DNA from 2 places in the Mesorhizobium sp. M0060 genome. Region 2 is predicted to be linked to the other one. Evidence: predicted binding sites of a transcription regulator. Region 2 holds the regulator's gene; the other holds the start of a gene.
What was found. Region 2 encodes LexA, which represses DNA repair genes until DNA is damaged. Its sites were predicted from a motif close to TGTTCNNNNTGTGTTCNG; they were not measured.
Positions count from the first base shown of each region.

Region 1: ruvC (crossover junction endodeoxyribonuclease RuvC) is a predicted target of LexA. The motif match lies at 2,336-2,353, and genes of this name have one in related genera.

Region 1 is NZ_JAMYUP010000002.1:108,057-111,701, reverse strand. It holds gene NKJ94_RS02805 (sulfite exporter TauE/SafE family protein) at 1-380, shown strand, start outside; gene NKJ94_RS02800 (DUF2269 family protein) at 422-973, opposite strand; gene rcdA (protease adaptor protein RcdA) at 1,551-2,078, shown strand; gene ruvC (crossover junction endodeoxyribonuclease RuvC) at 2,395-2,904, shown strand; gene ruvA (Holliday junction branch migration protein RuvA) at 2,915-3,535, shown strand; gene ruvB (Holliday junction branch migration DNA helicase RuvB) at 3,579-3,645, shown strand, end outside.
Region 2 is NZ_JAMYUP010000004.1:128,577-132,221, reverse strand. It holds gene NKJ94_RS06150 (molybdopterin molybdotransferase MoeA) at 1-748, shown strand, start outside; gene lexA (transcriptional repressor LexA) at 853-1,605, shown strand; gene NKJ94_RS06140 (ComEC/Rec2 family competence protein) at 1,562-3,645, opposite strand, start outside.

The DNA of each region.
Region 1 (3,645 bases), on a different contig from region 2:
CGCAGCCCAACCGCGTCGCCGCCGGCTTCTGGGGTGCCGTCGCCGGTTTCACCAGCTTCGTCGCCCATGTCGGCGGCCCGCCGTTTCAGGTCTATGCGCTGCCGATCAGGCTCGATCCGAAGGTGCTGTCGGGCACCGCGGCGATCTTTTTCGCCGTGACCAATGCGCTGAAGCTCATCCCCTACTTTGCGCTCGGCCAGTTCGACACCACCAACCTGACCGCGTCGGCGGTGCTGATGCCGCTAGCGCCGCTGTCGACCATCGCCGGCGCCTGGCTGGTGCGGCGGATGCGGCCGGAGCTGTTCTATCCCTTCACCTATGCGACCGTGGCGGTCGTCGCGGTCAAGCTTCTGTGGGACGGCATCGCCGGCCTTTTATAAGACGGCGGCCCCCAGCCGGCCGCCGCCGGATTCTTTAAGCCTCAGGCGGCACTCGGCAGCAGCGGCCGCGTCCTACCAAACGCGAGAGCAACGCCCGTTGCCAGCACCAACGCCATGCAGCCAAGAATGGTGATGTCGTGCAGCGTCGGCTTCAGCACCATGTCGGCGATGATCACGAGCATCACCGAATAGTCGAAGCGCGCAGCATTGAGAACGCGCTGGCCCTGGGCAAGCACTGCCGGCGTCACGCCATCCTTGGCGATCATACCGGCCATGCGGTCGGCAGTCGGCTTGAAGACGAACATGCCGATGCAGAAGGTCGTCGCATAACCGGCAAGGCCGATCAGCACCCACAGATCGGAAAAGCCGACCCAGAAGCCGCACATGATGAGGCCGAAGAGCAACGTCAGCATCGACATCGGCGCGAAGAACCGGTTGCCGAGCTCGCCGGTGGCGCGCATCGCCTGCAGCATGCCTTCGACGTTTCCAGCGCGATCGGCGCGGACCGCAAGCAGCATCAGCGTGAAGCCGCCGCCGACCCAGAGGATCGCCGAGACGATGTGCAGAAATTTAACGACCGAGTACCAGTCCATGGTTCGCTCCTTGAGAAATTTGATGATTGCCGGAGCGCAAGGTTTGCTCCGCCTCGTTGCGAGGAGCGGGCGTTTAGCGCGGCGCCTGTTTCGGAACGATGTCGCGCGGAGGGCGGTTTTGTTTCGGTATGTCGGTCACGATCTGGAGGAACCATTGCGTAAGCGCGTTGCTCCACTTTCCAGCCGGTGGTGCAAACGATCCTTAGCCGGTCGGCTGTGCTGTTCCGGCACAGATGCTGGGCGCTTGATCAAAAAATATGCCCTTCGTTAAGGCTTCGTTAAGCTTTACAGGCGTTTACTATGCCCATCCAGTGATCTGGATTCTTACCGAGTGGTTGGAGCCACTTTGTTTGACGCCTCCCTGTTAAACTCCTGAGAGCCGCCTTATCCGCGGCTCTTTTTTTGTTCGTCGGCAAGGAGCCCTTGGCGTCAAATGGGGCCGTTAACCGTTTGTTAAACATGTGCTTGCCTTCGCTGCCGGCGAAGCGCATTTTCAAGCTTCAGTCGTTTAGGCTGCCGGATGTGACGGCCAAGAGCCAAATCGGCCGGCTGTTAGGCAAGTGCAGGGGCGTAGCAAATGAACGAGCCTTCGAAGGCCGGCGCGAAAACCATCAAACTGGCGGAGCGCCGGGTTTTCTCCCAATCCTTCAAGCCGCTCTATCAGGAAGGCATGGGCCTGGTCGAGCAGGCGGCCGAATATCTCGACGGCAAGGGCCGGGCCGAGGCCAAGAAGCTGTCGAGGCTGGCGGCGACACTTTATGCGGCCGAATCGATGCGGCTGACCACAAGGCTGATGCAGGTCGCCTCGTGGCTGCTTTTGCAGCGGGCGGCGAATTCCGGCGAGATGACCCGCGATCAGGTCGCCTCCGAAAAATCCAAGGTGCGTCTGGACACCGCCTCCGCGCATGAGGAGGCGCCCGGCTGGGCCGAACTGCCGAAGGATTTCATCGACCTCGTCAACCGGTCGCTGCGCCTACAGGCGCTGGTGCGCCGCATGGACGAGGAGATCTATGGCGGCCTCGCCGAGGTGCCGCCGTCGAGCCGTCGCCTCAATCCGGTCTCCGACCAGATCACGCTGCTAAACACGGCTTTCGCCCGCGGCTGACAGGCTGCTTGATAATTCTACTCTGACGGACACCTGGCGCGGTTTTCTGCGCTTACCTGCAGCGCCGCGCGTCCTTTTGGACGCGCAAAGGACGCTGCAGCACTTTGATTACGCATGATCCCGAAAATCGAACCCGATTTTCGGGATCATGCGATGCTCACGGACCCAAATGTCCGCTCCGCTTCGGTTCTCGAAAACCACACCATCTGCCTCGTCAGAGCGAATTCTCAAACAGCCTGTGGGACACAGTGTAAGCCCGTTTCTGGTTTGTTCACATTTTGCTGGCATCGCTGTCCGCTGGGGGTAAAGTTGGCGGATGGGGGAAGCGATTCGCATCATCGGCATCGATCCGGGGCTTAGGCGTACCGGCTGGGGCGTCGTCGAAAGCCTCGGCAATTCGCTGCGCTTCGTCGCTTCCGGCACCGTGCGGTCCGACGACAGAGCGGCGCTGGCGGTGCGTCTTTGCCAATTGCATGACGGGCTCGCCGAGATCCTGCATGCCGCGATGCCGCACGAGGCGGCGGTCGAGCAGACCTTCGTCAACAAGGATGCCGCGGCGACGCTGAAACTCGGCCAGGCACGGGGCATCGCCATGCTGGTGCCGGCGCGCGCCGGCCTTGTCGTTGCCGAATATGCGCCAAACGCCGTCAAGAAGGCGGTGATCGGCGTCGGCCATGGCGACAAGAAGCAGATCCATATGATGGTCAAGGTGCTGATGCCGAAGGCGACTTTCGACACAGACGACGCCGCCGATGCGCTGGCTATCGCCATCTGTCACGCGCATCACCGGCAGAGCATCGCCTACAGGATGGCGGCGCTGGCATGACGGTTCCGGCATGATAGGCAAGCTCAAAGGCACGCTGGACGAGATCGATGAGGATTTCTGCATCGTCGACGTGCATGGCGTCGGCTACGTCGCCTATTGCTCGGCGCGCACGCTTGCCGCGTTGCCGCCGCCCGGCGAGGCGGTGGTGCTGTTCATCGAGACCTATGTGCGCGAAGACATGCTGCGGCTCTATGGGTTCCAGTCGGTGCTGGAGCGCGAGTGGTTCCGGCTGTTGATGAACAATGTGCAGGGCGTCGGCGCCAAGGTGGCGCTGGCAATCCTGTCGACGCTGGCGCCGGCCGACCTCGCCAATGCGATTGCGCTGCGCGATATCGCCATGGTCAGCCGTGCGCCCGGCGTCGGCAAGAAGGTGGCCGAGCGCATCGTTACCGAATTGAAGAACAAGGCGCCGGCCTATGCGGGCACTGCCTCCGGCACCATCGGCCTGAAGCAGGAGCTCGGCGAGGGCGTTGCCTCGGCGCCGATCACCGACGCCGTCTCGGCGCTGGTCAATCTCGGCTATTCGCGCGACACCGCCGCCAATGCGGTGGCGGCAGCGCTGAAGACGGCAGGCGAGGAGGCGGACGCCTCGAAGCTGATCCGCTTCGGCCTGAAGGAGCTGGCACGGTGAGACGTTGCTTGTCCGGTCCCTTGCCATATGCAAGGAAGGCGGCATGAGCCTTTCGCCACGCCTCATTGCTCCCGACAGACGCGGCGAGGACGCCGAGCAGACCTTGCGGC
Region 2 (3,645 bases):
AGATCCGGCGGCCTTGTCACTGGCAGCATCGGCCAACCACCCCGAGGTCTGCGTGGTCAAGCGGCCGCTGGTCGCCATCATCGCCACCGGCGACGAATTGCTGCCGCCGGGCAGCGAGCTTGGCCCCGACCAGATCATCTCGTCAAACGCCTATGGCGTCGCCGCCGCCGCACAGTCGGTCGGCGCGCGCGCGCTCGATCTCGGCATCGCGCCGGACCGCAAGGAGGCGATCGCTGCGCTGGTGACAAAGGCGGTGAAGGCCGGCGCGAATGTCATCGTCACGCTGGGTGGTGCCTCGGTCGGTGACCACGACTTCGTCCATGACGTGCTGACCGGGCAAGGCATGACCCTCGATTTCTGGAAGATCGCCATGCGGCCCGGCAAGCCGCTGATGTTCGGGCGGCTGGGCGACATCCGCTGCATCGGCCTGCCCGGCAATCCGGTGGCAAGCCTGGTCTGCACCCAGCTCTTCCTGAAGCCGCTGCTGGCGCGGCTCGGCGGCCGGGCCTTTCAGCAGGATATACGTCGGGCGCGGCTCGGCGCTGCCATGCCGGCCAATGATCTCAGGCAGGATTATGTGCGGGCTGTTGTCAGGCACGACGCCGGCACGCTGGTGGCGACGCCGTTCGGCATTCAGGATTCCTCAATGCTGAAAATGCTGGCCGATGCGAACGGGCTGATCGTTCGCGCACCGTTCGCACCCGCCGCGGCGGCGGATGCTCCCTGCGACGTGCTGATGTTACGCTGAACAAACCGTCAACACATTCATTAAACTTTAAACAGTTGCGGAACACAAATGGAACAGATAGTGTTTGTTCTGGGTTTGTTTTTCTGATTCTGTTGGGGGTCGCTATGCTGACACGCAAACAACACGAACTGCTGATGTTCATCCACGAAAGGCTTAAGGAAAGCGGTATCCCGCCCTCCTTCGACGAGATGAAGGAAGCGCTCGACCTGGCTTCCAAATCAGGAATCCACCGGCTGATAACGGCGCTGGAGGAGCGCGGCTTCATTCGCCGTTTGCCCAACAGGGCCCGTGCCCTGGAGGTGCTGCGCCTGCCCGACTCGATCGCCCCAGGCCTCAATGCGGCACGCAAGTTCTCGCCGAGCGTCATCCAGGGCAGTCTTGGGCAAGGCGGTCCTGGGCAGGGCAGCCTGGGACGGCAAGGCAAGCCGACATCGTCGCGCGTCCCTGCAGCCGGCAATGACGACGATGTCGTCGTCGCCGTGTCGATTCCGGTGATGGGCCGCATCGCCGCCGGTGTGCCGATCGACGCCATCCAGCACCAGACGCATTCGATCTCCGTGCCGCCGGACATGATCATGGGCGGCGAGCATTATGCGCTTGAGGTCAAAGGCGATTCGATGATCGAGGCCGGCATTTTCGACGGCGACACGGTCATCATCCGCAATGCCGATACGGCGAGCCCCGGTGAGATCGTGGTGGCTCTGGTCGACGAGGAGGAAGCGACGCTGAAGCGGTTCCGCCGCAAGGGCGCCTCGATCGCCCTGGAAGCCGCTAATCCGGCCTATGAGACGCGCATCTTCGGGCCAGACAGGGTCAAGGTGCAAGGCAAACTCGTCGGGCTGATCCGCCGCTACTGAGTTGCGCCCTTGGGTGTGGTGCCGGCTTAGGCTTGTCGGCCTTGCGATATGGCGGCAGGCCTCTGGCCTCGCGTGAAAACTTCCGCTGCATATGCCAGGGCCGGTATGATTTTTCGACCGCGAAGCGGATTTCTGCGCGCGTTGCCGCTTGTGGATCGAAATACACGGCGGCACTTCCCGCGCGCGCCAGTTGCCGTTTGGTGACGACGAGGACCAGCCGGTCGTAGTAGCAGGGGTTATGGGTGGTGGCGTCGTCGATGACGATCAAACTGGCAAAAGCACAGGCTGGCCGCGCAGAATCCCGGTCCTTGGCTTGCGCGACAATCGCACCGGATGGATGGCGGGCAAGGCAGAGGCCCTCCGTGCAAATGAAAGGCATGCCCGCTGGCAGATCGGCTGGGTCGGCAATGTCGAATTGCGGGTCGTTCTTTCCCGGTGTTTCCGGCGCGACGATGGCCTCGGAGGTCAGGGCGCGTTTCCAGTTGTCGATGGTGAATTCATTCGGGCGTGCTCGGTTGACCGCGAGTTCACCGCTGCCGATCGGCAGCGCGACCAGCCGTGCGTCCTCCGAGATCAATACGTCGGGTGCGCGCGTCTGCGTAGTCGTCAGCAAGCCGGCGAGCGCGAAAGGAAGTGCCGCGAGCCGCAGCCAGGTCGTGGCCATGCTGGCAATTATGAGACCAATCGTCACCAGAAGGACCGATCTCAGCGAAATCAGCCCGACCGCGTCGATCGGCGAGCGCTCGGAGATCCATCCGGACAGGGCGATCATCGCCGTCAGCCCCTTGCCCATCACATAGAGGAAAGGCCCATCCGCGCCGAACGGCATCGCCAGCGCGCTGAGGACCGCGCAAGGCATGACGACCAGCGAGACAATGGGCATGATCGCCAGATTGGCGAACAGGCTGAGCGGCGCCACGCGCTGGAAATGCCATATAGCGAAAAGCGCCGTGGCGCCCCCTGCAATGATCGAGGTCATCGCGAGGCCGCCCATGCCCAACAGAACCTTTCGGGTGGCGAAGCGTAGCGGCGACCGCCGCGGTGGCGGCGTGGTGGCCCTGCCGGCGCGGTAATCGGACCAGCCGGCATAGGCGCCGACAAGGGCCGCAGTCGCGGCGAAGGACATCTGGAAACTCGGACCGACCACCTCGTGCGGCGACACCAGGATGACCGCGATGGCCGAGATCGCCAGATTGCGCATGGTGAGCGCGGCCCGGTCGAACAGCACGGCGATAAGCATCACCGCCAGCATGATGAAGCTGCGTTCGGCCGCCACCACGATGCCGGAAAAGACGAGGTACGCCGCAATCGAAAAAAGCGCGGCGGCCGCGGCATATTTCTTGACCGGCCGTCGCGATGAGAAGTTGGGAAACAGCGCAAAGGCGCCGCGCAGGAGGGCCATGATGGTGCCGGCGACCAACGCCATATGCAGCCCTGAGATGGAGATGATGTGGTAGATGCCGGTACGCCGCATCGCTTCGTTGATCTCCTCGGGAATGCCGGCGCGCACGCCGACGATCAGCGCGGCTGCAATTTCCCCCTCGGCGCCGCCGATGCGGCTGCGGATATGGTCGGCGATCGATTCGCGGGCATCCTCGACCGCCGAAGAAAGCCGCGCAGCAAGCGGCATGCCGCCCGACGGCACGACTTTTGGATTGCCGAGGAAAAAGCCGCTGCCGCCGATACCGGCAAAATAGCTGTCGAAGGAGAAGTCGTAGCTGTCGGGCCGCACCGGGCCGGTCGGCGGCAGCAGCCGCACATAGCCGGTGATCTCGGAACCTGCGGTCAGCTCAGCCGGTATCTTCATCGCCGAAACGCGGACCCGTTCCGGCATGTAGCGCAGTGTCGGCCGGGCGGTCGAGATCACGTCGATCGTCAGCCTGATGCGGCCGCTCGCCATGGGCTCGAACGACACGACGCGACCCGTCAGCCGCGTCGAGATTTCGGAACCGAGCATATGCGTTCCGACACGCCAGGTCTCGAACTTGGCGGCAAGCACGCCAAGCGCGCAGAGCAACGCCACCATGAAGCACAGGCGGG